Regions from separate parts of the Streptomyces sp. NPDC002896 genome, predicted to be linked through region 1. Evidence: riboswitches for the same ligand, from Rfam matches in the RefSeq annotation. Region 1 holds a riboswitch; each other region holds the start of a gene.
The links. A riboswitch is a leader RNA that binds a small molecule or an ion and turns the genes downstream of it on or off. The one in region 1 is predicted to bind S-adenosylmethionine.
Positions count from the first base shown of each region.

Region 2: it holds a riboswitch for S-adenosylmethionine, as region 1 does, so the genes downstream of both, thrC (threonine synthase) here and ABT009_RS34905 (DUF1684 domain-containing protein) in region 1, are expected to answer to the same signal.
Region 3: it holds a riboswitch for S-adenosylmethionine, as region 1 does, so the genes downstream of both, ABT009_RS07635 (amino acid ABC transporter permease) here and ABT009_RS34905 (DUF1684 domain-containing protein) in region 1, are expected to answer to the same signal.

Region 1 is NZ_JBEOVA010000026.1:27,571-36,946, reverse strand. It holds gene ABT009_RS34930 (hypothetical protein) at 366-752, shown strand; gene ABT009_RS34925 (LacI family DNA-binding transcriptional regulator) at 772-1,779, opposite strand; gene ABT009_RS34920 (glycoside hydrolase family 27 protein) at 1,985-3,286, opposite strand; gene ABT009_RS34915 (alpha-L-arabinofuranosidase family protein) at 3,325-5,748, opposite strand; gene ABT009_RS34910 (alpha-N-arabinofuranosidase) at 5,767-7,284, opposite strand; SAM riboswitch class IV at 7,562-7,671, shown strand; gene ABT009_RS34905 (DUF1684 domain-containing protein) at 8,023-8,853, shown strand; gene ABT009_RS34900 (DUF899 family protein) at 9,107-9,376, shown strand, end outside.
Region 2 is NZ_JBEOVA010000021.1:22,774-32,149, reverse strand. It holds gene groL (chaperonin GroEL) at 1-317, opposite strand, end outside; gene ABT009_RS31460 (cold-shock protein) at 670-873, opposite strand; gene ABT009_RS31455 (ubiquitin-like small modifier protein 1) at 1,369-1,644, opposite strand; gene thrC (threonine synthase) at 1,719-3,056, opposite strand; SAM riboswitch class I at 3,050-3,207, opposite strand; gene ABT009_RS31445 (glucosyl-3-phosphoglycerate synthase) at 3,380-4,369, shown strand; gene ABT009_RS31440 (alpha,alpha-trehalose-phosphate synthase (UDP-forming)) at 4,587-6,002, shown strand; gene otsB (trehalose-phosphatase) at 6,164-7,015, opposite strand; gene ABT009_RS31430 (DUF3263 domain-containing protein) at 7,057-7,314, opposite strand; gene ABT009_RS31425 (ABC transporter substrate-binding protein) at 7,347-8,612, opposite strand; gene ABT009_RS31420 (ROK family protein) at 8,886-9,376, shown strand, end outside.
Region 3 is NZ_JBEOVA010000004.1:118,081-127,456, forward strand. It holds gene ABT009_RS07625 (ABC transporter substrate-binding protein) at 1-969, opposite strand, end outside; gene ABT009_RS07630 (amino acid ABC transporter ATP-binding protein) at 1,031-1,900, opposite strand; gene ABT009_RS07635 (amino acid ABC transporter permease) at 1,897-2,988, opposite strand; SAM riboswitch class IV at 3,345-3,456, opposite strand; gene ABT009_RS07640 (putative leader peptide) at 3,736-3,849, shown strand; gene ABT009_RS07645 (NHL repeat-containing protein) at 4,046-5,542, shown strand; gene ABT009_RS07650 (amino acid ABC transporter ATP-binding protein) at 5,612-6,376, opposite strand; gene ABT009_RS07655 (ABC transporter substrate-binding protein) at 6,386-7,345, opposite strand; gene ABT009_RS07660 (GNAT family N-acetyltransferase) at 7,360-7,887, opposite strand; gene ABT009_RS07665 (LLM class flavin-dependent oxidoreductase) at 7,884-9,011, opposite strand.

The DNA of each region.
Region 1 (9,376 bases):
GCCGCTCCATCCGTGGACTAGGACAACAGATGACGGAGAGCGATGCGCCCATGGGACTGTGGATGCTCGGTTACGCGCCCCTTCACCGGGACGCCGGCGGGCGCGCCACCAGCAGTTTCACTCACCAGTAGTGTCACGCCGCCGCGGGTGTCCTGCAACGCGGGAGCGACTGGCCCGCCCGTCGCGGGCCGGGGCCTACGGAACCCGGGTGTTGTTCCTGCGGACGTACGGCCGAGCACCTCGCTGTACTGCGATCCCAGTATCCCGGCTCCATGCAGGAGCACGACGACGGGAGGGGAGCCGGCCGGAGAACCTGGTGCACGTCGGCGAGAGACCGACGTGTCCCCCTCCGGAAGGAAACCCCCATGACATCGCCGCTCGCCCCAGTGAAGACGTTCGTCGCCGACCTGCTGCTCTGGTCGTTCTTCGTGGGCGGCCTCGCCGCCGGCGGGGCCGCGGGCGCGGTCCTCGACGGCACGCAGAAGGACGTGGCCACCTACGCCGGCAGCGCCGTAGCGCTCCTCGCCGGCTCGCGTATCGCGAAGAAACCGAAGATCAAGGCGTTCCTGTCGAAGCCGTCCACGCTCTGGTTCCTGTTCCTGTTCAACGGCGCCACAGCCGCGGCCATTTACGTCACCATGGACGGCGTGAAGGGGATCATCACGTCCGCTGCCATGGGCCTGGTCTCGCTGGGCGCGGCCGGCGGCCTCATCCCGAGCCGCCGCAAGCATGCCGCGGACGTGACTCCGTGAGTTGCGCCCGGAGCGCGGTTCAGCCGCCCGTCGACTCCCGGATCACCACGGAGAAGGGGCTGACGAACTCTTCGCGGTCCGCCCCTGGTTCGTTCTGCTGGATCCGTCTGGCCAGGAGGTCGACCGCCCGCTGCGCCATCGTGTCGTGGTCCGGGTCGATGGTGGACAGCGAGGGGATGAGGAACTCGCTCTCCTGGACGTTGTCGAAGCCGATCACCTTGACCTGTTCCGGCACCCGTACCCCGGCGTCGGCCAGGCCACGCAGCACCCCCATGGCCACCGTGTCGGTCACGCAGAAGACGCCGTCGAAGTCGAGCCCGGTCTCCACCATCTCCCGGGCACGCCGCGCACCATCCTGCATGGTGAGCGTCTCCACGCTCTGCACGAGGGCGGGGTCCTCTGGCAGGCCGGCGCTCTGCAGCGCCTGACGGTAGCCCGCGAGGCGGAGGCTGGACACGTCGGTCTCCTCGCCCACCACACCGCACAGGATCGCGATGCGTCGGCAGCCCCGCTCGATCAGATGGCGGGTGGCGGCCTCCGACGCGTCGACATTCGGCATGGCGACGTGGTCGACGGGACCGCCGAAGATCCGCTCGCCCAGGATGACCACCGGGTAGTCCACCTTGAGCAGCTCGACGTCGGCCGGCCCCATACCGACGGTGCTGAGGATGAGCCCGTCGTAGAGCCGGTTGCGCGACAAGGACAGCGCGTCCAGCTCGTTCTCCCGCGACGCGCCGGTCTGCTCGATGCTCACCCGGAGGTTGTGCCGCTGGGCCGCGGTGATGATGGCGGCGCCCAAGCGACCGTAGTAGGGGCTGTTGACCTCGGGTACCGCGAGTCCGACGGTGCCGGTCCGGCCGGTGCGCAGATTGCGGGCAGCGACGTTGACGCGGTAGTCGAGCCGGGCCATCGCCTCGAGGACCTTCTCCCGCGTCGACCTGCGCACGTTGGGATGATCGTTGATGACGTTCGAGACGGTCATCGGTGAGACTCCGGCCGCCTTCGCCACGTCCTGGATCGTCGCCACGTTCACCCCCGGTCTGCGTCTTGGGACTCTCGCCCGCCGCCATGCTAGGCCTTCACCTGCGTCGTAGCCCTGCCGAGTCGCCGACGGACGCACCGTCCACCACCGGCCGCCGTGCCGTACCAGGCCGGTACGCCCGCGGACTACGGACGCACCGGCCTCGTACAGCTTGGGCGTCACCGGCCTGGTGAGCAGGGCTTCGCCGCTCTCAGGCGGTGCTGTCGGCCTCGGTGAGGCGGTAGAGAGCCGCTCCGTGGGCCGGCAGGTCCACGTGCAGGTGGCGGCCGTCGTGCGCGGTGTCGGTGTGGGTCCACAGCTCCCGGATCCGGTCGCCGGGGCGGGCGCCGATGGAGCCGAGCGGGACAGCGACGCGCTCGGGGGTGCCGGCCAGGGAGAACACGGCGGCGTAGCGGGTGCGCCCGTCGGTGTCGCCGGCCGTCCACAGGACGAGGTCGTTCTCGCGGAGAACCTCGCGGTTGTCCCTGCTGTGCCACAGGACTTCGAGTGCTTCGTCGTTGGTGAGCAGTTCGATCGTCTCCGGCGGGCTGCTGGGCAGGTCGCCGCCCATCATCAGCGGGGAGCGGGAGATCAGCCACAGCGTCAGCAGGCTGATCTGCTCGGGGCGGGTGAGGCCGCACAGGCGGTCGTCGCCCCGCTCGGCCCGGATACCGATACGGCCCAAAGGCAGCATGTCGGCGTCCGCCCAGCCGCGTTCGCTCTGCCACGGGGCCCACCGGGCCATGCGGCCGAACTGGGCCTCGACGTCCTCCCACCGGTCCCACAGGTCGTCGCAGACGCGCCACATGGTGGCGTTGTCCCGCAGATGGTCGAGGTGGGCGAGGGAGACGTCGGTGCCGGGCGACAGACTGAGCTCGATGGGCCGCCCGCTGCGGGCGATGGCCCGGGCGTAGGCGGCGATCTCCCGCTCGTGGTACGGGAAGAGCATGTCGTCGGCCTTGATGAAGTCCACACCCCACCGCGCGAACTGGGCGACCTGCGCGTCGTAGTACGCCTGGGCGCCCGGGTGGTCGTGGTTCAGGCCGTAGTTGTCGCTGTTCCAGGGGCAGACCGAGTCGGTGTCGGCGATCTCGTCGGCGGTCCAGGCGGTGCCCGCCACGGGCAGGCGGGCGGCGACGGCGCGGCGCGGGATGCCGCGCATGATGTGCAGGCCGAAACGCAGGCCGAGTTGGTGCACGCGGTCGGCCAGCGGCCCGAATCCCGCACCGTCCGCCGCCGAGGGGAACCGCTTCGGCACAGGCAGTTGGCGGCCGTGGTCGTCGAGGAGCAGTGGGGCGTCCGGGTTGTAGCCGTGGGCGCGGGCCGTGGGCTCGTACCACTGGATGTCCACGACCACGGTGTCCCAGCCGTGCTCGAGCATGTGGTCGTGCATGAAGGTCGCGTTGGCGAGGACCTCTTCCTCGGTGACGGTGGTGCCGTAGCAGTCCCAGCTGTTCCAGCCCATCGGCGGACGCAGGTGTCGTTCGGGGATCGGACGTGCGGGTCGAGTCATGGCTGATCGTTTCCTGGACGGGTGCGGAGACGGTGAAGTCACCTTGGCGGGCGGAGGACGGTGAAGGAGTGCGGCGGAATGTCGCAGACCGGCCCGGGCAGGCGGTCCTCGACGGGGGCGGCCGGGGCGAGCCCGAACCGGCTGGTGGCGTGTGGCGGTGCGGCGAGGACGGTCCGCACGAACCCGGCGTCGGCGTCCGCGCCAGCCACACGGAGACGAACGGCCACTGGCTCGGGCGTCGAGTTGGCGATCTTGACGATCACGTCACCGGCAGCGCTGTCGCGCACGGCCGAGACGGCGAAGGCCTCCGGGGTCGCGCGGGCGTCCTCGAAGTCGTGGACAAGCTCGCCGTCGCGGTAGCAGCGGATACGCCGGCCGTCCACTTCGACCCGCAGGTCGTACCAGCGGCCGGTCTCGATCGGGACGGCCACGGGGTCGTTGAGGTCGTGCTCCACACCGTCGTCCACGCGCTGGAGCCGCGTGAAGACATTGCGCCAGCCGCCGACCGTCCACTGGTACCAGTTGCCGGGCGAGGTCGCGGCGAAGCCGATGGTGAAGCCCTCGCCGCCGCCGGTCTTCCTGGCCCGCACCGAGAAGGCGTAGGACGGGCCGTCCACGGCGTCGGCCAGGACCAGGCTGGCGCCTGGTCCGTTGGCAGTCTGCCGGATGCGACCGTCACCGTCCGGCTCCCAACTGCCGGACTCGGCGACCCAGTCGGCGAAATCCGGGGCCGGTGCCGCTTCGACGCCCAGGGGGCCGAGGCGCGCATCGGTGAACTCGGCCCGGGTGTCGGAACTCGTACCGATGTGGACCCCGTGCCGGGTAGCCGCCGGAACGGGCCTGGCCTGGGGTGCTCCTACGACGGTGACGGGCAGGGCGGTGTCCCCCGAGTTCACCGAATGCATTCGCTGGACGTGGTAGTTGAGGGTGGGCCAGACGTTCGTGTTGTCGAAGTAGATCAGGTCCGGCAGCCACTGGGTGTGGCCGCGTTTGGCGAGCAGTGGGGCGTAGGAGGCCAGCCGGACGACGTCGCCGTCGCGCTCCATGGCGATCATGTAGGCCGCCTCGGCGATGGCGCTACGCATGTCGTTGTCCCGGGCCGCGTACTCGCCGATGTACAGGTGCGGGCCCTCGCGGTCCATCGCGTCGAAGCGGCGGGTGTTCTCCAGGAACCAGCGCGGGGACTTGTAGGAGTGCTCGTCGACGATGGGGACGCGCTGTTCGCGGGCGAACGCCCAGCCCTTCTCCCAGTCCTCGCCGCTTGGGGACGGGCCGACGGTGCCGACGACCGTGATCTCGGGATGGTGCTCGCGCAGGGCGTTGTGGATACGGGAGAACCGGTCGCGGAAGGTGTCGGTGATGGCGTCCTCGTTGCCGACCCCGAGGTATTCGAGGCCGAACGGCTCGGGGTGCCCGGCGGCAGCGCGCAGGGCGCCCCAGTGCGAGTCGGCGGGGCCGTTGGCCCACTCCACCAGGGCCAGTACCTCGGCGACGTAGGCGGACATCTCCTCCTGGGGGATGCCGACCTGGCCGGTCACGTCGGTGTTCTGGCAGCAGACTCCGGCCGGTACGACGGGCAGGGGCTTGGCGCCGATGTCCTCGCAGAACTGGAAGTACTCGTAGTAGCCCAGGCCCATCGACTGGTGGTAGCCCCACAGGTTGCGCTGCTGCCGGCGCTCGTGCAGCGGCCCGATGGTCTCGGGCCAGCGGTACATGTTGCCGAGCCCCAGCCCGTGCGCGAGGCAACCGCCCGGGAAACGCACGAACTTCGGCTTCAGATCCGCGATCGCCTGCGCCAGGTCGGCACGCAGGCCACCGGGCCGCTGGCGGAAGGTGGCCTGCGGGAAGAGCGAGACCAGGTCCAGATGGACGGTACCGACCCCGGTCGCCACCACGGCGAACCTGGCGTCCGGGTCCGTCGCCTCACACGTGATCACCGCTGAGTGCCGCTGCCAGGACCCGTGTACGGGACCCAGCTCCGCCTGGCCGTACACCCGGCTGCCGTCCCGGCTCTCTATCTGCGCCACCAGACGGTCCGCGCTGCCGTCGGCCAGGCGGGCGAAGAGGCTGACGTCGTAAGCCTCACCTGCCCGGACGGCGATACCGTCGAAGCCCTCGTTTCGCAGCCCCGCCCCACGGCCGGCCACACCAGCGGCGATGGTGCGCAGCACCGCGTAGTGCGGGTTGGCCGGGTGCAGCGGCGCCTCGGCGGACACCGCGACCGACCCGGCGGCGCCGTCCCTCTCCAGCAACTCCCACGCGGTCAGAGCGTGCCATTCCGGCCGGTGGGCGGGCGTGTACTCGAAGGACCGGTTCTGCACCAGCTCGGCGTAGAGACCGCCGTCCGCCGCGTGGTTGAGGTCCTCGAAGAACACCCCGAACAGATCGGGCGAGATGGCGGTGCCGGGTGCCGCCGTGTCCACCTCGACGACCGTCTCGAGGGGTCTCGCGGATTCGCTCATCGCGCTGGTCCTCTCTGGTCAGGCCAGCGGGGCCTGGACTGTGAGGAAGGAGTGGGGCGGCAGTGTCAGGGCCAGGCCCTGGTCGGTCGCCTTCAGCCCGTCGAAGGGGCGCGGGCTGACCGCTCCCGGGGTGTCCGCGGTGTTGTGGACCTGGAGCCCGTCGGCGGTCAGGATGCGGGCCGTCACCTCACCGAGGGAGCCGCCGCGCAGGTCGAGGGTCACCTCGGCGGGCTCCTCGGCGTCGAGGTTGGACAGTGAGATGAGGACCGTGCCGTCCTTGACGCTGGCCGAGGCCGACAGGGTGTCCAGCTCTGCCTCGCCGACCGTGCGGCGGGCATCGTCCGTGCGCAGATGGACGGCGAGCGAGGCGGCGTCCTGGTGGCCCTTGTTCATCTCGAACACGTGGTAGGTCGGGGTCAGGACCAGCGCGTCACCGTCCGTGAGGACCATCGCCTGCAGGACGTTGACGGTCTGGGCGATGTTGGCCATGTACAGGCGCTTGGCATGCTTGTGGAAGATGTCGAAGTGCGTGCTCGCCACCAGCGCGTCGCGCAGGGTGTTCTGCTGGAACAGGAACCCGGGGTTCGTGCCCGGCTCGACGTCCCACCATGTGCCCCACTCGTCCAGGACCAGGCCCACCTTCCGGCCGGGGTCGTAGCAGTCCATGACCGTCGAGTGACCGGTGAGGATACGGTCGATCTTCCTCGCGGAGACCATCGTCCGGTAGTAATCGTCCGTGTCGAAGCCGGTGGCGCTGCCCTTCGCCTCCCAGGGACCGGCCAGCGTGTAGTAGTGGACGGAGATGCCCTGGAAGAAGGTGCGCGGGGTCGCCTCGCAGCCGAAGCAGTTGATCTGCTGCATCAGCGTCTCGGTCCACTTGTAGTCCGCATCGGACGCGCCCGAGGCGATGCGGTAGAGCTTGTTGTCGCCGTGGTCACGGCAGTAGGTGGCGTACTGGCGGGCCAGGTCGGCGGAGTACTCGGCGCGCATGTTGCCGCCGCAGCCCCACGTCTCATTGCCGATGCCCCAGAACTTCACGCGCCACGGCTCCTCGCGGCCGTTGGCCTTGCGCAGCCGCACCATCGGGCTGTCGCCCTCGCGGGTCAGGTACTCGACCCACTCGCTCATCTCCTGGACGGTGCCGGAGCCCACGTTGCCGCTGATGTACGGCTCGGCGCCGAGCAGCTCGCACAGGGCCATGAACTCGTGGGTGCCGAAGTGGTTGTTCTCCTCGACATTGCCCCAGTGGGTGTTGACCATCCTGGGACGCTGGTCCCGGGGGCCGATGCCGTCCTTCCAGTGGTACTCGTCGGCGAAACATCCGCCCGGCCAGCGCAGGTTGGGGATGTTCAGGGCTCGCAGGGCCTGTACGACGTCCAGCCGGATGCCGCCCTCGTTGGGGATCGGCGAGTCCTCCCCCACCCAGAAGCCGCCGTAGATGCAGCGGCCGAGATGCTCGGCGAAGTGGCCGTAGAGATGGCGGCTGATCTTCGGACCCTCGAGGTCGAGGTTGATGATCGCGGTGGCGTTGGACACGGAGTACTCCAGGTCGGCGTGGTGCGTGCGTGAGCTGTACGGGCTTCGGGTTGCCGGCCGGCGGGACCAGCGATGAGAGATCGGTACCTGCGGTGACCAGGCGGAGGAGGGAAACCGGTTGCCTGGGTTGTTTGTATCGATAAAAAAGCTGCCATCGTTGTTGCGCGAGTGTCAAGAGAGGTGCGCGAACAGGTTGGTCCTGGGACCACGGATCACATGGCGCACGCTCGTCGACGGGGATTGTCCGCTGCGCGTTGCGAGCGTTAGAGTCGCACGCGGTGACGAGTGTCAGCGTCAAGCCCTGGCTGGCTGACCGGCAACCCTCTGTCGCGGCGGGGTGCTCCAGGTGACGACCCGACAGGACCGAGTGTCCTGTAAGCGTGAGGCCCCACAGGGGCGGAACCGACGAGGTGGCGGGATGGACACAGGAGCGAGGCCCGGGCTGCATGCCGGTCCCGGTGTCCTGGAGTGCCCGCTGCATGTGTACCGCCGTCACGTCGATCTGGCCCGGGTGAGCAGCGCACTGTGTTGCCGCACCCGGTCGACGCGGCCGTAGCCGTAGCCGTAGCTGACGCCGTCGTCTGCCGGGGGATCCGTCCCCGTCCGACCTTCTCCGCTCGGCCCTGAGCATCCGCGCCCCCGCCCTCGCCCTGCATGCCCTTCTGACCATCCGTGTCCGACCATCCGTGTCCGACCATCCGTGTCCGACCATCCGTGCCCCATTCCGCAGGAGTACACATGACCGTCCAGGACTCCCCCACCGACATCGACACCTTCGCCGCCGAGTGGGAGGCATGGCACCACCGGCAGGAGTCGGCCCTCGCCCACGAGCACGGATTCCTCGCCATCACCGGCCTGCACTGGCTGGCCACCGACCCCCAGAGCTTCCCGGATGCGCCCGGCACCTGGTCGACGGGCGACGACGGCGTCACGGTCGTACTCGGCGAGGGCGAGGAACTCGTCGTCGACGGCACCGCGGTACACGGACGACACGCTTTCGGCGTCATCCCGGAACGCGGCGGCGTCAACGCCGTCTGGGGAGACGCGGTGATCGAGATCGCCAAGCGCGGCGGCCAGGACCTGATCCGGCCGCGGCACCCGCACCATCCACTGCGCACCGCGTTCACCGGGACCCCCGCGTATGCGCCGGACCCTCGCTGGGTGGTCACCGGCCGCTACACGCCCTTCGCCGAGCCGCGGCCGACCACCGTGGGCGCCGCAGTCGAAGGGCTGCAGCACGTCTACGACGCTCCCGGCCGGATCGACTTCCAGCTCGACGGCCGTGCGCTGAGCCTGACCGCGTTCAACGGGCGGACACCGGGCAGCCTCATGGTGCTGTTCACCGACGCGACCTCCGGCGTGACCACCTACGCGGCCAACCGCGCCCTGCAGATCGACGCCCCCGGCCCCGACGGCACCGTGGTGCTGGACTTCAACCGCGCCGCCAACCTGCCGTGCGCCTACACCGACTTCGCGACCTGCCCGCTGCCGCCCGCCGAGAACCGGCTCCCGGTCGCGATCGAGGCAGGCGAGAAGATTCCCCACGAGCGGCAGCCGATCGCGCAGTGAGCACCTCGCCCCTGCCCGGATCCGCTCGCTGTCGTTTCTGACCCGGGCACCGCGACCACCCTCCGTAGGGGACCGTTACCCTCGGTCCCCTCGGATCACCCCACGAGCCGGGCTTCAGCTCAGCTGTCGGCGAACCTCGGCGCCGCCATAGACTCGAAGGACAGGTTCGGGGACGCGGGCGCTGGGCGCTCGATGGCCGAAAGCTCGGGATCCGGAGCGGGGAGCGGGGGGATGGCCACCCCAGGAGGACGCGATGTTGCGGCAGACCAGACTGGCCGGGGTATCAGAGGACTACCTCGCCGCCCGCGAAGAGCTGCGCCAGGCCGAGATCGAGCTCATGCGCCACCGCGAGAAGGTCGCGGCCCAGCGACGGGCGCTGCCGCAGGGGCCGCCCGTCGACGACTATGTCTTCGCCGAGGGCCCCGCCGATCTCGACGCCGGCGACACACCGGTCCGCGAGGTCACCCTGAGCGGCCTGTTCACCGCGCCGGACCGCCCGCTGATCGTGTACCACCTCATGTAC
Region 2 (9,376 bases), on a different contig from region 1:
ACGTTGCGCAGGCCCTCGCGGACCAGCGCCTGGGCGAGGACGGTCGCGGTCGTCGTGCCGTCACCGGCGACGTCGTCCGTCTTCTTCGCGACCTCCTTGACCAGCTCGGCGCCGATCTTCTCGTACGGGTCCTCGAGCTCGATCTCCTTGGCGATGGACACACCATCGTTGGTGATCGTGGGGGCGCCCCACTTCTTCTCGAGGACGACGTTGCGACCCTTGGGGCCAAGGGTGACCTTGACGGCGTCGGCGAGCTGGTTCATCCCGCGCTCGAGACCGCGCCGTGCCTCCTCGTCGAACGCGATGATCTTGGCCATGTGAAGTGGTCCTCCCGGACTGGGGTGGATTTCTCCGGACCGCGCTGGCGCCCGCGACGGACGGCCTGCCTGCCTCGTGGTTCCTTGCCCCACACGGCCTGCGGGCCTCACCGACCCGGTCCTTCGTTGTCACTCTCACTGTCAGAGTGCTAACGCCAATGATTAGCACTCGCCCCCCTCGAGTGCAAGCGCCTGTAGGGGTGCGCGCCCCCTCCGGGACAGGGCGCGCGCCCCCGAGGGCCAAGGCCCGGAGAGACTCCCGTCCGCGCGCGAGCAGTCGGGCACACCGAAGGGCCCGTACCCCCACCGGGATACGGGCCCTCCGTAAACGTCGTTGCAGTCAGTCGGCGCTTTAGCCGGCCATGCGGACCATGTCCGCCTGCGGTCCCTTCTGACCCTGCGAGATCTCGAATTCGACCCGCTGGCCCTCTTCCAGGGTGCGGTAGCCGTCCATCTGAATCGCGCTGTAGTGGACGAATACATCCGCACCACCGTCGACCGCGATGAAGCCGTACCCCTTCTCCGCGTTGAACCACTTGACGGTGCCCTGAGCCATGCCTAACTCCCCTATTACTGGCCCTTGCACAGGACCGCACTTCGCGGACCCGGGTCAGACCTCACCCCCCAACGGTTGGGGGTGTGCGCCGGAACGCGTCGACCGCGGCTGAATGTATCTGCCCAACTGCCGTCTGCAACAGGTCAATCGGACGAGAAATCCGGGCGCGCCCGATCGGAGATATATGGAGATTCCGTCAGGACTCAGGGCAAGTCGGGCCCGGCAAAAGGAATGTATGGCGCAAAAGAATGGTGCACTTTGGCTACTTCTCGTCGGCCACCGGACGCGAAGTCATATGCGCCGGACAAGAACGGCGAACCGAGTTCCCCAACTGTACCGCGCTCAACCATGCAGAATTGCCCCCTCCGCTTCTCTCGCGGAGGGGGCAATTCTTGTGACGCAGCGTGCGGTACGCATCAGCAGCCGCCGGCACTGTGCCCGACGTCAGCCGCCGGCATGTGCTCGACGGTCAGCCTCCGACACTGTGCTCGATGGTCAGCCTCCGGCGACGGCCGGAATGATCGAGACGCCCGCGCCGTCCGGCGTCGCGGTCTCCAGGCCGTTCTCGAAGCGGACGTCGTCGTCGTTCACGTACACGTTGACGAAGCGGCGCAGCTTGCCCTGGTCGTCGAGGACGCGCGCGGCGATGCCCGGGTGGTTCTTCTCCAGGGACTCGATGACCTCGGCGAGGGTCGCGCCCTCCGCCGGGACCTCGGCCTGACCGCCCGTGTAGGTACGGAGGATCGTGGGGATGCGGACGTTGACGCTCATGCGGTTCACCTTCGGTGGAGGGCGCGGGGTGGAAGCGGGTCGGGGGCGGACGGGGCGGGCGTGTCGAACTGGCGTCAGCCGGCCAGGCCTGCGTCGCGGAACGCGTCGAGAGAGGGCCTGATCACGGCCGAGGGGCCGCTGGTCGGGGCCACCGCGTCCAGCGTCTTGAGGCCGTCGCCCGTGTTGAGGACGACCGTGGTCAGCGACGGGTCCAGGACGCCGTTCTCGATCAGCTTGCGGGTGACGCCGACGGTCACGCCGCCCGCCGTCTCCGCGAAGATGCCCTCCGTGCGGGCCAGCAGCTTGATCGCGTCGACGATCTGCTCGTCGTCGACGTCCTCGACGGCGCCACCCGTGCGGCGGGCGATGTCCAGGACGTAGGGGCCGTCGGCCGGGTTGCCGATGGCGAGGGACTTGGCGATGGTGTTCGGCTTCTGCGGCCGCACCACGTCGTGCCCGGCCTTGAAGGCCGCCGACACCGGGGAGCAGCCCTCCGCCTGGGCACCGAAGATCTTGTACGGCTTGTCCTCGACCAGACCGAGCTTGATCAGCTCCTGCAGACCCTTGTCGATCTTCGTGAGCTGGGAGCCGGAGGCGATCGGGATCACCAGCTGGTCCGGGATCTGCCAGCCGAGCTGCTCGCAGATCTCGTACGCGAGGGTCTTGGAGCCCTCGCCGTAGTACGGCCGGAGGTTGACGTTGACGAAGCCCCAGCCCTCGCCCAGCGGGTCGCCGATGAGCTCGGAGCAGAAGCGGTTGACGTCGTCGTAGTTGCCCTCGATGCCGACGAGATCGCCGCCGTAGACCGCGGCCATGACGACCTTGCCCTGCTCGAGGTCGTGCGGGATGAACACGCAGGAGCGGAAGCCGGCGCGGGCGGCGGCGGCGCCGACGGCACCGGCCAGGTTGCCCGTCGAGGAGCAGGAGAGCGTGGTGAAGCCGAAGGCGCGGGCGGCCTCGAGGGCCTGGGCGACGACGCGGTCCTTGAAGGAGTGCGTCGGGTTGCCGGAGTCGTCCTTGATGAACAGACCGCCGGTGACGCCGAGTTCGCGGGCGAGGTTGTCGGCCTTGACGAGCTTGGTCCAGCCGGGGTTCAGGTTCGGCTTGCTGGCCACGTCCGCCGGGACGGGCAGCAGCGGTGCGTACCGCCAGATGTTGTCGGGGCCGGCCTCGATCTGCTTGCGCAGGCCCTCGGGGTCACCGGTCGGCAGGTCGTATGCGACTTCGAGCGGACCGAAACAGATTTCGCAGGCGAAGATCGGACCGAGCGGGAACCGCTCGCCGCACTCGCGACAGGAGAGCGCGGAGGCGGGGCCGAGGTCGACGGCCTTCGCGGTGTCGGTTCCGGCGGTGTCCGTGTCGGTGGTGGCAACAGTCTGCGCAGCCATGGAGGCGAGGCCCTTTCTCCTCATCTTCCTCACGACGCATCTCGCCGTGAGACGGATTTGGCACCTTCCCTAGCCGGGGCCTCGCGGAAATGATCAACATCGATCGGTACGAGAACCGGCTGGAGGGTTGCCGGGGCTTCAACGGGCCGTGTCCCTCTGCCCCTCTGGATGAGCGGTATGGCGCCGGGCCGTGCGGGTCCCGGAGCGTTTGTTCGCGCCATGACCCCCGACATGCGATGGTCATCCGCGTTGTTCAAGACTGTAACCGAAGGCCAGGACAGTTGAGGTAGTCGTCCGAACCGCGAGATGGATCACAGGCAGTGGTCCCAGTGAGGGGGCACCAGAACGTGCTGGATGAAGTCGAGCGCTGGCTGAGCACGCGCTCCTGGTCGGTGACCGACCGTCCGCTCCGTCAGCTGATCGCGGCGAAGCGCGCCACCGGACAGACGGTGAGCGTCGTGCTGCCCGCGCTCAACGAGGAGAAGACGGTCGGCGACATCGTCGCGGTGATCCGCCGGGAGCTGATGACCCGGGCCGTTCCACTCGTCGACGAGCTCGTCGTGGTCGATTCCGGTTCGACGGACCGTACGGCCGAGGTCGCGGCGGCGGCCGGCGCCCGCGTCGTCCACCGCGACGAGATCCTGCCGCGCATACCGGCACTCCCCGGCAAGGGCGAGGTCCTGTGGCGTTCGCTGCTCGTGACCAGCGGCGACATCGTCGCCTTCGTCGACGCGGACCTGAAGGAGTTCTCCGCGGACTTCGTCTCCGGCATAGTCGGCCCGCTGCTCACCGAGCCCGGCGTCGACCTGGTCAAGGCGATGTACGACCGCCCGCTCGGCGCCGAGCTCTCGTCCGGCACCGCCGCGGGCGAGGGGGGTCGCGCCGGAGGCGCCCAGGGCGGCCGGGTCACCGAGCTGATGGCCCGCCCGCTGCTGAACATGCACTGGCCGCAGCTCGCCGGGTTCGTCCAGCCGCTCGGCGGTGAGTACGCCGCGCGCAGGTCGCTGCTCGAACAGCTGCCGTTCCCCGTCGGCTACGGCGTCGAGCTGGGCATGCTCGTCGACGCCCTGCACCTCGTGGGTCTGGACGCGCTCGCCCAGGTCGACGTCGGCGTGCGCAAGCACCGGCACCAGGACGGACAGGCGCTGGGGCGGATGGCGGCCGCGATCTACCGCACGGCCCAGCTGCGCCTGGCCCGCGGTCATCTCGTACGGCCCGTCCTCACCCAGTTCGAGCGCGGCGACGAGGGATTCGAACCGCGGACGTACTCGGTGGACACGGAGGAGCGGCCTCCGATGGCGGAGATCGCGGAGTACGCGGAGCGGCGCGCGGCGTAACCGCGGCATGAACATCTGGGTGGTGCGGCGGTCTCACCGCCGGCCGGACGGACTCGACGCCTTGATCGCGGGGCCTCGGTGCGCTGCTGCCGGCCCCGGCGGGGCGGTCGCAGCGTGTGACCGCGGTGTAACCCGTCACGGGGACCGTATACGGCCATGGGACCAGCCGAGTCGCCCATACGTTTGAGCGTTTCCCGGCCGGGCTAAGTTTGGGCGTATGGCTTCCACTCAGGGTGCTCAGATCCTCGTCGCGTCCAACCGCGGCCCGGTCTCCTACACGCTGGAGGAGGACGGCTCGCTCACCGCCCGCCGCGGCGGGGGCGGTCTCGTCTCGGGTCTGTCGGCGATCGGCCCGGACGCGGGCGCGGTATGGGTGTGCGCCGCTCTGAGCGACGGCGACCGCGAGGCCGTAAGCCGCACGGGCGGCACGCTGGACCCGGCCGACACGGGCGGGCAGCACGTCCGCATGCTGGGGATCGAGCCGGACGTGTACGACGACGCGTACAACGGCATCGCGAACTCGGTGCTGTGGTTCGTGCACCACATGCTGTACGAGACGCCGCTGGAGCCCGCCTTCGGCGCGGAGTTCCGGGCGCAGTGGGCCTCGTACGAGGCGTACAACCGGGCCTTCGCCGAGGCGCTGGCGGACGAGGCGGCCGAGGGCGCGGCAGTGCTGGTGCAGGACTACCACCTGGTGCTGGTGCCGGGCATGCTCCGCGAGCTCCGCCCCGACCTCAGGATCGGGCACTTCTCGCACACGCCGTGGGCGCCCGTCGACTACTTCCGGATGCTGCCCGACGACATCGCGCGGGAGGTGCTGCGGGGCATCCTCGGCGCTGACCGCGCGGCGTTCCTGACCTGGCGCTGGGCGAACGCGTTCACCACCTGCTGCATGGAACTGCTTGGTCCGGAAGCCCTGGCCGACACCCGGATCGGGGTGCACGGGCTCGGCGCGGACGCGGACTTCCTGCGGGAGCGGTCGCGCCGCGAGGACGTCGAGGAGCGCATCGCAGTCCTCCGTGCGCAGATCGGTCCGGGCCGCAAGAGCATCGTCCGGGTCGACCGCACCGAGCTGTCGAAGAACATCGTGCGGGGCCTTCTCGCCTTCCGGCAGCTCCTCGAGACCCACCCCGAGTGGCGCGAGCAGGTCGTGCACATCGCCATGGCCTATCCCTCACGGCAGGATCTCGCGGTCTACCGGGACTACATGGCCGAGGTGCGCCGGCTCGCCGAGGAGATCAACGAGCAGTACGGCACGTCTGGCTGGACCCCCGTCCAGCTGCACCTCAAGGACGACTTCGCCCGCTCGCTCGCCGCCTACCGGATCGCCGACGTCGCGCTGGTCAACCCCATCCGGGACGGCATGAACCTGGTCGCCAAGGAGGTCCCGGTCGTCTCCGACGAGGGGTGCGCGCTGGTCCTGTCACGGGAGGCGGGGGCGTACGAGGAGATGGGCGAGGACGCGATCACCGTGAACCCGTACGACGTGTCGGGCACGGCCCAGGCGCTGCACGAGGCGCTCAGCCTCCCCGACGGCGAACGCGTCGAACGCGCGAAGCGGCTGGCGGCGGCCGCCACGGCCCTGCCGCCGACCCAGTGGTTCCTGGACCAGCTGCACGCGCTGGACGCGTAAGGCTGCTGTACTCCGGTGGCGGCGCACCCCACGTCGGGGTTACCCGGGGGTTGAACAGGTTGCCCGCCGTCGCGGGTTCCGCTGTGCCCACCCGTTCCGCCTGGGGGTACCTCCCAGGCCCTCAAGGCACTGGGGGAGGAACGACTGCCCACAGCGGTGCGTCACCCCAGGCGGCCAGCCAACGCGGCCAAGAACCGCGCCACCCCAGCCGGCCCGTCCACGACCACATCGGCCCGCCCGGCCAGCTCGGGAACCTCGGAGCTGCCGCTGCACACCAGCAACCCCGGCACCCCCTCCCCCCGAAGCTTCTCCACGGCCCCGAACGCGGGAAGATCCCCAAGATCGTCCCCGCAGTACAGCACGGCCCCGGCCCCCACCTCCCGCACGTACTCGGTGAGCGCCATCCCCTTGTCCATGCCCGGCGGCCGCAGCTCGAGCACGAGGCGCCCCGGCTCGACGATCAGCCCATGCCTGCCGGCGAGCTCGGCTAGGGGGGCCCGCAGCATCTCGAGCGTGGCCTCGGGGTCCTCGGCACGCCGGGTGTGGACGGCGATCGCGCGGCCCTTGTCCTCGATCCACGTGCCGCGCGAGACACCGAGGGCCTCCAGGAGACCGGGCAGTTCGGTACGGACGGCCGCCACGCCCGGCGGCGGAGGGGGCGCCTGCACGGCGCGGGTGACGGCGTCCCAGCGCTCGGCGCCGTAGTGCCCCAGTACGACGAGGTGTTCCAGGCCCGGCGCGTCGGCGAACCCGCCGTAGCGCACGGCGAGATCGGCCGGGCGTCCGGTGATCACCGCCACGGAGCGCACCTTCGGCGCGAGGGCCGACATGGCCGGGACGGCGTCCGGGTGGGCGCGCGCCTGCTCGGGGTCGGGCACGATCGGGGCAAGCGTCCCGTCGAAGTCGAGCCCGATCACGGCCTGCTCGGGGTGCGCGATGATCGCCTCGAGACCTCGGCGGCCGGCGTCGTTCCGGGGAGTCGGCAAGGAGTCCTGCTGGCTGTGGCTGCCCATACTTCGACCCTATCCACCAAGGGCCCCGGACATCCCTGGCGTCACCGTTCGGTACGGCGGGATTCGCGTATGCGGCGCAGGCGGTTCACCGTGACCGGGTCGTGGGCGAGGGCGCGGGGGTCGTCGAGGAGGGCGTTGAGCAGCTGGTAGTAGCGGACCGGGACCATGCCGAGCTGCTCCCTTATCGCGCGCTCCTTCGCGCCGGGGGCGGGCCAGGAGCGGCGCTCCAGCGCCAGCACGGCGCGCTGCCGGGCGGTCAGCTCGTCCCGCGCGCCGTCGTCCCTGTGCTCGCTCTCCACGTCTGGCACCGTACCGCCCGCCACCGACAGTGCTAGCCCGCGTTCTCCACCGCTGCCGCCTCCCGCTGGAGCTGGCCCAGGATCGACGCCGGGTTGCCGTTCTTGGTGACGGCCTTGCCTATCTGCTGCTTGATGTCGGCGCTGACCTCGGCCCAGGAGGTCTTGCCGACGGGATAGAGCTCCGAGGTCGGCAGCTCCTCCAGGAACCCGGCGAGTTGCTTGTCGTCCTTGTCCTCGGACATCGCATCGGACGCGGACGTGGTGACCGGCAGCAGGTCGTACTCGTGAGAGAAGGCGAGCACGTTCTTCTCGGAGTAGACGTAGTCGAGAAACTTGCCGATCTGCTCGCGGTGGCCCTTCTGCTTGAAGGCCATCATCCAGTCGGCGACGCCCATGGTGGCCTTGGCCTGGCCGTTGATGCCCGGCATCGGCACCATGCCGAACTTCACGCCCTTCTTGGCGGCCATCTGCATCAGCGTGGGGTGGCCGTTGAGCATGCCGACGTCGCCCCGCGTGAAGGCCGCGAAGGCCTGTGCGCGGTTGAGCTCGCCGGGCGGGGTGGAGCCGGTGAGGCCCTCGCCGACGAGGTCGTTCCGCAGCCAGTCGAAGGTCCTGATGTTCTCGGTCGAGTCGATGTCGTACGTGCCGACGTTGTCGGAGTAGCCCGCGCCGCCGCTCAGCAGCCACATCATCGTCTCGGCCTGGGCCTCCTCGGGGCCGAGGGGCAGGGCGTAGGGGATCTTCACGCCGCGGGACTTGAGCACGCGGGCGTCGGCCTGCAGTTCGGCCCAGGTCTTCGGCGGGGTGAGGCCCGCGTCCTTGAAGAGGGTCTTGTTGTAGAAGAGCAGCCGGGTTGAGGCGGCGAAGGGCAGGCCGTACTGGATGCGGTCCACCTCGCCGGCCTCGCTGAGCTGCAGCAGGAAGTCGGCTTGGACGGGTATGGAGAGCAGCTCGTCGGCGCTGTAGAGCTTGCCGTCCGCGGCGTAGTCGGCGTAGGCGCCGATCTGCGCCATGTCGGGCGCCTTGCCCTTGGCGACCATGTCCTTGACCTTGCGGTCGACGTCGTTCCAGGAGTAGACGCTGACCTTGACCTTGATGTCGGGGTTCTTGGCCTCGAAAGCCTTGACGAGCTTGTCCCAGTACTTCTGGGAGCTGTTCGCCGCCGAGTCGCCGTAGTCGGCGGCCACGAGCGTGAGCGTAACGTCACTGCTGCCGCCGGACGCACCGCAGGCCGCGAGCGACGCCGTCATGCCCAATGCGGCCACCGCCGCGGTCAGACCCCTCGAGCGTCGCTGCACAGTCGTTTCCCACCCTTGTGTTCCATGTTGTTCCAGTCGTGTCCTGTGACACCTGTGAAGCTTTTCATGAGCGAGTGTCCGGCAGAGCCGAGGGTAAGGTCTACACCAATGAGGTGACCATCCGGAAGCGGGGAGCCCGGCAGGAACCCCTCCGCGCGGGACCCGCACGCCGGCCGCACAAGATCGCCACGGGCATACGACAACCCGTCAGCTGGACTAGACCCACGCAACTGGACTAGACCTCTCATGGGTCTACGCGCGAGACTGTTCCCCGTGAGACATGTCATCGCCCTCGATGTGGGCGGCACCGGGATGAAAGCCGCCCTCATAGGGGCGGACGGCGCGGTCCTGCACCGGGCGCGCCGGGCGACCGGCCGCGAGCGCGGCGCCGACGCCGTCGTCGAGACCATCCTCGGCTTCGCCGCCGAGCTGAGCGCCCACGGCGAGGAGCACTTCGGTGAGCCCGCCGCGGCCGCGGGCGTCGCCGTCCCCGGCATCGTCGACGCCGAGCAGGGCGTCGCGGTGTACGCCGCGAACCTCGGGTGGCGCGACGTGCCCCTGCGCGACCTGCTCAGCAGCCGGCTCGGCGGGGTGCCCGTCGCCCTCGGCCACGACGTACGCACGGGCGGACTCGCCGAGGGACGGATCGGTGCGGGCAAGGGCGCCGACCGGTTCTTCTTCGTTGCGCTGGGCACGGGTATCGCCGGCGCGATCGGGATCAACGGCGTCGTCGAAGCGGGAGCCCACGGCTTCGCGGGCGAGAT
Region 3 (9,376 bases), on a different contig from region 1:
CTCGTTGGACAAGTTCCAGGCGGCCAGCCACTTCGCGTACTGACCGTTCTTGATCAGGTAGTTGATAGCGTCCGCGACCGGCTTGGCTATTCCGCTGTCCTTCTTCGAGGTCGCCGCGATCAGGCCCTGGAGCGAGGTGCCCGCGCCGGAGAAGGTGCCCGCGCTACGCGTCGCGTTGGGCGACTTGGCGGTCTGCGTGATGTGGTACGCGACACCCGGGTTGGCGGCGAAGTAGGCGTCGATCTTCCCGCCGGTCAGCGCCAGGTAGGTGCTGTTCTTGCTCGCGAAATGCTTGACGGTGAGCTTCTTGCCCTCCTTCTTCAGCTTGGACTGCCACTCGAGGAGGATCTTCTCCTGGTTGGTGCCGTTGTCGACGGCGACGGTCTTCCCCGCGAGGTTCTCGTAGTCGCCCTCGAAGTTCCACGTGCTTTTCTTCAGCACCTCGAAGCCGAGGTTGTCCTTGCGGTAGGAGGCGAAGTCGTACTTCTTCTTGCGCTCCTCAGTGTCGGTGATGTTGGAGAACGCCACGTCGACCTTGCCGCTGTCGATGCCGACGAACATGTTCTCCCACGTCGAGTTCTTCAGCTCCGGCTGCAGGCCGAGGACCGCGGCGACCAGGCGGCCGAAGTCGGGCTCGGCGCCGGTGAGGGTCTTCTGGTCCGAGCCGACGTACGCGAGGGGCGGGAAGCCGTCGGGCAGGGCACCGACACCGATCACCAGCTTGCCGCTCTTACGGACGGAATCGGGCAGCTCGGCGCTGATCGACTTCACCTCGGAGACCTTCAACTCGGTCTGCTTGGCGGCTCCGTTGGACAGCTGGCCCACGGTGACGGTGCCCGCGGCGTCGGCCTTGGTGGTGGCGGCGTCGCTGTCGCCCCCGCAGGCGGCGAGCCCGGCGGCGAGCGTGGCGACGGCGGTGCCTGCCGTAAGGCTGCGGATGAGTCTGCTACGGAAGCGGAGGGTGCGCATGGCTGTCCTTGTTCTTGGTGTTCGGCGGTGGTGGTTTTCTGGGGGAGTCTGGAGGCGGAGGTCAGAGCACCTTGCTCAGGAACTCCCTGGTCCGCTCGTGTTTCGGGTTGTCCAGCACCTCGGACGGCGGCCCCTGCTCGACGATCCGGCCGCCGTCGAGGAAGACGATCCGGTCGGCGACCTCACGGGCGAAGCCGATCTCGTGGGTGACGATGACCAGGGTGGTGCCGCTGGTGGCCAGGTCCTTGATGACGGCCAGCACCTCGCCGACCAGTTCCGGGTCAAGCGCGGAGGTGGGTTCGTCGAAGAGGATGACCCCGGGGCGCAGCGCGAGGGCGCGGGCGATGGCCACCCGCTGCTGCTGGCCGCCGGACAACTGCCGCGGGTAGGCCGCGGTCTTGTCGCCGAGGCCGACCCGGCTGAGCAGGGAGCGCGCCAGTTCCTGGGCCTCGGGCTTGCGCAGCAGGCCTGTCGCCACGGGCGCGGCTGCCACGTTGTCCAGCACGGTCAGGTGCGGGAAGAGGTTGAAGTTCTGGAAAACGAAGCCGATCCGGCTGCGCTGCGTGAGGATCGCGCGTTCGCTCAGCTCCTTGAGCCGCTCACCGTGCCGGCGTACGCCGATCAGCTCCCCGTTCAGGCTGACGTAGCCGATCTCGGGCTTCTCCAGGTGGTTGATCACCCGGAGCAGGGTCGACTTGCCGGAGCCGGACGGTCCGAGGATCACCGTGACCTCGCCGGGCCGTACGGTCAGGTCCACGCCGTCCAGGACCCGGTGGGTGCCGTACCACTTGTGCACGTCATGGACCTCGACCGCGGCGGGGACTGCCTCGGAGGCGGTCTTGGAAGCGCGCTCGGTGGCCTTGGAAGCGCGCTCCGTCGTCTTGGAAGCGCTCTTGATCGTGTCCTCTGTGGTGCTCTTCGTGGTGGTCATATCGCCGCCTCCCTCTGGATACGGGCCCGCAGGTCGCGCACGCCGGCCCGCAGCTTCTGCAACGGAGTCGGCGGGAGGGTGCGCACTGCACCACGCGAGTAGTACCGCTCGACGTAGAACTGGATGACGGAGACGACGCTGGTGAGGATCAAGTACCAGATGGTGGCGACCAGCAGCAGCGGCACGATGTCACCCGGATAGGTGCTGCCCATCGTCTGCACCGAGCCGAACAGGTCGAGGAGCGACACGTAGAAGACCAGCGAGGTGCTCTTGATGAGGCCTATCAGCTGGTTGACATAGTTGGGCGTGATGGCCCGCAGTGCCTGCGGGAAGACGATCCGGACGAACTGGTAGCGCTTGGGCAGACCGAGCGCCGATGCCGCCTCGTGCTGGCCCTGGTCGACCGAAAGGATGCCGCCGCGGACCACCTCGGCGGCGTAGGCCGCCTCATTGAGGCTGAGACCGACGACCGCCACGACGATGTCGGTGGCGAGACGCGACTCGTCGAAGCTGAAGAAGGCGGGCCCGAACGGCACACCGATGCTCAACGTCTTGTACAGCGCACTGAAGTTGTAGAGGAACAGCAGCACGACGATCAGCGGCACCGAGCGGAACAGCCAGATGTAGACCCAGCTGACCGCCCGCAGCACCGGGCTCCTGGAGAGCCTGCCCAGGGCGAGCAGGATGCCGCCGAGCAGGCCCAGCAAGGCGCTGTACGCAGCGACTTGAAGGGTGATCAGCAGGCCGTCGACGATCACCGGGCGCACGAACCAGTACCCGAATCGGTCCCACTGGTAGAAGGGGTTGGTGACCAGCCCGTGGCCGATCTGGACGACCAGGACGAGGACGACGGCGGTGGCGATCCATCGGCCGGGGCGGCGGAGCGGAAGCACCCGTTGCGCCGAGAGCGGCCGCTGCGCGGAGTCGCGGTCGGATCGCTTGGGCCCTTCGTCGGGGGCTTCGGTCGGCTCCGGAGAACGTACGGAAACCGGCACGGCCGGGGAGGCCGGAGATGGTTCGGGGCGGGGGATCGCCTGGGCAGGGGGTGCTGAGCCGGAGGACACAGCAGAGCCTGGGGGTTCACTCATGGAGGACTCCAGCAGATTCGGACACACGGCCACGCAGGCGACGACGGCGCAGCAGAGCGGGAACAGCTCTGCGGGACGAAGCGCACTGGAGCGGGCGGAGCGGGGGTGGGTCGGAAAGAGAACGCTGCGACGGCGGCAAACGTCAGTGATGCAGCAAGCCGTCAGCCGTGACGGGATTCAGAAAAGCCGTCAGCCCTGACAGAGAACGCGACAGGAGACGCAACACAGTGCACTGTTGACCCGGAGCAGATCGACGGGACGGTTCGCGCACGTCGTGACGCGGCCGTGGCGCCGCCATGCGGCCATCCCCGGAGCTGCGTACATCGCCGTCACCGTCACCGTTCCGCCCCCGCGGGGCCTCGCGCTTACCGAAAACCAAGATCCGGTCCGGTCGTCACCTGGGGCACCCCACCGCGACGCGAGGGTTGCCGGCCAGCAAGCCAGGGCTTGTCGCTGACACTCATGACCGTTCTGCGCCGTAAGGTAGACAGCCGCTGGAAGGAATGTCAATGCGCGTCTTCCGGCTTCGTAGAGCCCCGGCGTGGTCGCCGCCCCGGGACACATCCGGCTTGGTGATCGTCCGATGCGGTAGGCGCAGCGGCACACGGCATAAATGGCCAACTCCCAAGTAAATGCCGTGATTCGAGGCTGAAACATCCCCCTCGCACCAGCCGTCCGATTCGTCATGGAATAGCACCCGCGCCCGCTGCTTGACAGGGACACGTATCTCTTGGTTTTCTTCCCGGCATGTATCCGGGACTCTTTCTGACGGCGCGGCGCCATGTCGACCTGGTTCGCCTGTCCGCCAGCCTGTGTCGACCCCGGATGGCCTGCGCCGATGCCGCGCACACGTCCATGTGACGCGCCTGACCAGACCCTTCCCGCCGCATGGCTGCCCGCGCGACTGTCCAGGAATTCTCAGTCGTGGGCCGATCATTTCCTTTTGGCCGCCGCATCGAATCATGGTGCGTAATTCGCCGGGCATTTCCAGGGTTCTTCTCTCCTTGCCGATATGTGCTGTGCGGCAGTCGATCGGGACGCGCCCGGAGCCGGCCATATTCCGACTTCCCTTCCCCAGGAGACCCGATTGTCCTCCGCCCTTCATGCCCGTTCGCGGCTGCGCACAGCGCTGGCCACCGCCTTCACCGCGGCGGTGGTCTCCGTCGCCGTGTCGGCGGCCCCCGCGAGCGCCGCCGGCTCGGTGTTCACCCCTGCGCCGCCGCACAACCCGTACACCGGCCCGGACGGCACGGCCACCATGCACGGGGACACCGGGTCCTCGGACACCACCCCGCTGCCCGGGCCGGGAACCGGCACCCTCACCTCGACCCGGGCGGCGCTGGCGTCGGCCTGCCCGACCGTGCTGGTCGGGTCCGACGGCTACCCCGTGGCGCTGTGCACGCCCATCTTCGGACAGGTCCCCACGGTCCATCTCCTCGACCCTGACGACGGCAGCTCCATTGCCGAACTCGCCCTCACCAAGGGGTCGTTGCTGGGTGGCGTGTACGCCTACATCGATCAGGACGACCGGCTGGTCGTGATCGACGGCAGCAGGTCACTGCTTCGGGTCGGCCATCACCTGGACGCGGACGGCGACTGGACCCTGACGATCGACAAGAGTCTGTCGCTGACCGCAGCGATCCCCGAGGACGACGCGGTGACCGGACTGTCCCCGGACTGGCAGGGACGCGTGTGGTTCGCGACCGGGAACGGGTTGGTGGGCACCGCCGACGACCGCACCGGCACCGTACGCACCCTGCAACTGCCCAACGGCGAGAAAGTGGCGAACAGCATCTCCACCGCGCCCCAGGGCACCCTCGTCACCACCACGCAGGCCACCTACCTGCTGACCGCGACCGCGGACGGCACCCCGCGCATCTCCTGGCGCCAGGAGTACGACCGCGGCTCCGCTCGCAAGCCGGGTCAACTCAGCTGGGGCAGCGGCTCCACGCCCACCTTCTTCGGGCCGGGTGACGGCACCGACTACGTGGCCATCGTGGACAACGCGGACAGCCAGGTGAAGCTCCAGGTGTACGAGACGGCGACCGGCCGCCGGATCTGCTCGACACCGGTGCTCCTGTCCGGTGGCGCGGGCAGCGAGAACTCCCCCATCGGCGCGGGCCGCAGCGTCTTCGTCGCCAGTACGTACGGCTACCCGTATCCGGCGGTGCCGGCCGACGCCGGGGACAGTGTGCCCGCCTCGGCGGACTTCAAGGGCGGTCTGACCCGGGTGGACGTGCGGGCCGACGGCTCCGGCTGCGATCTGGCGTGGGACAACACACTGCGGTCGGCGGCAGTGCCCAAGCTGTCCCTGGCGGACGGCAAGCTGCACACCGTCCTGCGCGATCCCCTGATTCCGGGCACGTCCGGCACCAGCCTCCTCGACCCGTACCGCTACGCCGAGATCGACCCGGACACCGGGAAGGTCACCCGCAGCTTCCAGGTCGGCGTCGGCTCCCTCTACGACTCGCTCCAGATGGCGGGTACGGCGGCGCCGGGCGGGGTCTATTACCAGGGGACGGTGACCGGCGTTCTGCGCATCACCGCCAAGTGACGGAATTCTGAGGGCCCGGCGGCTGCGCACCGCCGGGCCCTCTGCGCGGCGGTCAGAGGGCTGCGTATGTCACAGGACCTTGGAGAGGAAGGCGCGGGTGCGCTCATGCCGGGGAGCGTCCAGGACGTCCGAGGGCGGCCCCTGCTCCACCACCACTCCCCCGTCCATGAACACCACGGTGTCGGCGACCTCGCGGGCGAAGCCGATCTCATGGGTCACCACGATCATGGTGGTCCCGATGCGGGCCAAGTCCTTGATGACGTCCAGGACTTCGCCGACCAGTTCCGGGTCGAGCGCGGAGGTCGGCTCGTCGAACAGCAGCACCTTCGGTTCGAGGGCGAGCGCGCGGGCGATGGCCACGCGCTGCTGCTGCCCGCCGGACAGCTGACGCGGGTAGGCGCCCGCCTTGTCGGCGAGACCGACCCGCTCCAGCAGCCGCCCGGCCGCCGCCACGGCGTCCTTACGCGGACGTCGCAACGCTGACACCGGCGCCTCGACGAGGTTCTCCAGCACGGTGAGGTGCGGGAAGAGATTGAAGTTCTGGAAGACGAACCCGATGTGGGTGCGCTGCTTCAGCACCTCCTTCTCCTTGAGTTCGTGCAGTTTGCCGCCGGACCGGCGGTAGCCGATCAGCTCCCCGTCGATGCTGATCCAACCGCGGTTCAGCTTCTCCAGATGGTTGATGGTGCGCAGCAGCGTGGACTTCCCGGATCCGGACGGGCCGAGGATCACGGTGACCTCGCCCGCCCGGACCTGCAGGTCGACGCCGCGCAGCACCTCGAGCGGCCCGAAGCTCTTGTGAACGCCGTGCACGTCCACCATGACGTCGCTCATCGGCCGCCTCTACTTCTGCTCGGGCGGGTTGATACGCGACTCCTCGATCGCGGAGGCGCTGGTGCCCCACTTCTTGAGGATCCGGGCGTACGTGCCGTCCTTGATCAGCTGGTTGACGGCGGCCTGGAAGGCGGGGGTGAGCTTGGAGCCCTTCTTGAAGGCGAAGCCGACGTCGAGCCGGTGGAACTCGCCCAGGAAGGTGGTCCCCGCGGCGGGCTGGGCGGCCTGGTAGCGCAGGCCGTTGATGGTGGACATGATCACGTCGATCCGGCCCTGCTGGAGCGCAGTGAGGGTCGCGCCGTTCTCCGAGAAGACCTTCACGTCGTACGGCTTCTTGCCCACCTTGGCGCACACGCCCTTCTGCGCCTCGAGGGTCGCCTCGAACGTGGTGCCGGCGCCGGTGCCGATGGTCAGCCCGCACAGCTGGGTCAGTTCGGTGACCTTCGTCCCGAGCTTCGTGTTGCCCTTCTTCACGGCGAAGCCCTGGCCGTCGTTGATGTAGGTGACGAAGTCGATGGTCTTCAGGCGTTCGGTGGTGACGCCGAAGTTGCCGGTCCCGAAGTCGTACTTGCCGCTGCCGAGGGCGGGCAGGATCGTCTCGAAGGAGGCGTCCTGGCGTTCCAGCTTGACGCCGAGGACCTTGGCCACGGCGTCCGCGAGGTCGATGTCCTGGCCGGCGGGCGGCTTGCCGGTCCCGTTCGGGTAGTACGCCCCGGGCGGGAACCCGATGGAGCTGCCGACGCGCAGGGTGCCCGCCTTGCGTACGTCGGCGGGCAGCAGGGCGGCGACGGAGTCCACCTTCTGTACGGAGGCGACCGGGTTGTCGCTCGGCGCGGGTGAAGCCTTGGCGCCTGCGGGAGCGCTCGCGTCGGCTGTGCCGGAGCCGCACGCGGTCAGTGCCAGCAGGGGCAGCAGCGCGACGGAGGCGGCAGCGAGACGCAGACGGGTTCTGGTTCCTGGGAGGTTCACGGGGCCGAGGCCTTTCAGGTGCGTATGTCGGTGGAGACGTGGGTGGAGAGGTGCTTCTCGAAGGGCAGCGGGCCGATGGTTTCCGGGTCGGCGCCCGTGTCGAAGAGGGGGGTGTAGCCGGTGTCCAGATAGAGGCCGCGGGCCTCGGGCTGGCGGGGCCCGGTGGTCAGGTAGATCCGCCGGTAGCCCCGGGCGCGGGCCTCCCGCTCCAGCTCGGCCACGACCCGGCGGGCGAGGCCGCGCCGGCGGTGCGCGGAGTGCGTCCAGATCCTCTTCAGCTCGGCGGTGGTCTCGTCGTACCGGCGGAAGGCGCCGCCCGCGACCGGCTCGCCGCGCTCCAGCAGCAGGAGCAGCACGCCGCCGTGCGCCGGGGTGAACTCCCCGTCGGGGTAGCGGGCGAGCTCGGCGTGGGCGTCCTTGCCGTACCTGCTCGAGTACTCGTCGCCGAGTTCGCGCAACAGCGGCTTCACGAGAGGGTCCGACACAGGTACCTGAATAACCGTCAGCTCCGCTGAGGACGGTGGCTGTGCGACGGAGGTCATGCACGCACCGCCGCAAGGGCCCCCGGGCCCCGCGCCGCGCGCTCGGCGTCGCGCTTGGCGACCTCCTCGCGGACGATCGGGATCACGTACCGTCCGAAGTCGATGGCGTCCCCGAGCAGGTCGTAGCCGCGGGCGGAGAGGATGTCGACGCCCAGGTCGTAGTAGTCGAGGAGCGCCTGGGCGACCGTCTCCGGGGTGCCGACCAGGGCGTTGGAGTTGCCCGCGCCGCCGGTGGCGGCCGCGGTCGGCGTCCACAGTGCGCGGTCATAGCGCTCCCCCGCCTCGGCGATGGCGATCAGCCGCTGCGAGCCGGTGTTTTGCGGGGCACCGGTGCGGTGGCGCCGCTTGAGTCCCGCCTCACCCCGTTCCCTGATGGCGCCGACCGTGCGGTGGGCCTTCTCCCAGGCCAGTTCCTCGGTCGGGGCGATGATCGGCCGGAAGGCGACCTGGATGCGCGGGACGTCGGTGCGGCCCGCGGCTGCCGCGGCGGCCTTCACCTGCGCGATCTGCTCGGCGGTCTTCTCCAGGGGTTCGCCCCACAGGCAGTAGATGTCGGCCTCGGCGCCCCCGGCCGCGTACGCCGCCGGTGAGGAGCCGCCGAAGGAGACCCCGGGCCTGGGCTGCTGGACGGGGAAGACGTCGCTGACGAAGTCGTGGAAGCGGTAGTGCTCGCCCTCGTGGTCGAAGGGCTCATGGGTGGTCCAGATCTTCTTGACGATCTGGATGTACTCGCGGGTGCGGGTGTAGCGCTGGTCCTTGGTAAGGGTGTCGCCCTCGCGGCCCTGCTCGTGGTCGTTGCCGCCGGTGATGAAGTGGACGGTCAGCCGCCCCTCGCTGATCTGGTCGAGGGTGGCGAAGGTCTTGGCGGCGAAGGTGGGGTACGAGACGTTCGGCCGGTGGGCGAGCAGGATCTGCAGGGTGTCCAGACGGCTCGCGATGAACGCGGCGGCCGGCGCGGGATCCGGCGACCCGGAGCCGTACGCAAACAGCACCCGGTCCCAGCCGTGGTCCTCGTGCGCCCGGGCGAGCCGCAGCGTGTACTCCTTGTCGAATGCGGCGCCGGAGCGCGGGGTCGTCTCGGACCCGTCGTTGGTGGCGGCGATGCCGAGGAACTCCACGGGCATGGGAGATGGCCTTTCCTCAAGTCCTCAAGGGTGGTGAGCCGCACGCGGGCAGGACGAAGCAGCCCTTGTCGCGTTCATATGTGACGGTGATTCAGGAAGGCGAGATGAACGCGAGGGTGCGGCGTGAAGCAGGAGCGATGAGTGATGACGCCGGGGGCATGGGCCTCGGGCGTAAGTGGAGCGGCGGCAGCGTGCGTCCGGGCTCGCAGAACCGCCGGTACGCCTGTCAGCGCATGTGTACGGCGATGGTGCGAAGGTGGGACTCGGCCCGCGACGGGTTCACCGAGGGAGGGAAGGGCCGGTCAGACAGCCCGCTGCCGAGTCAGGCGCAACACGCTGCGGACCACACCCGACCGAAGTCGATG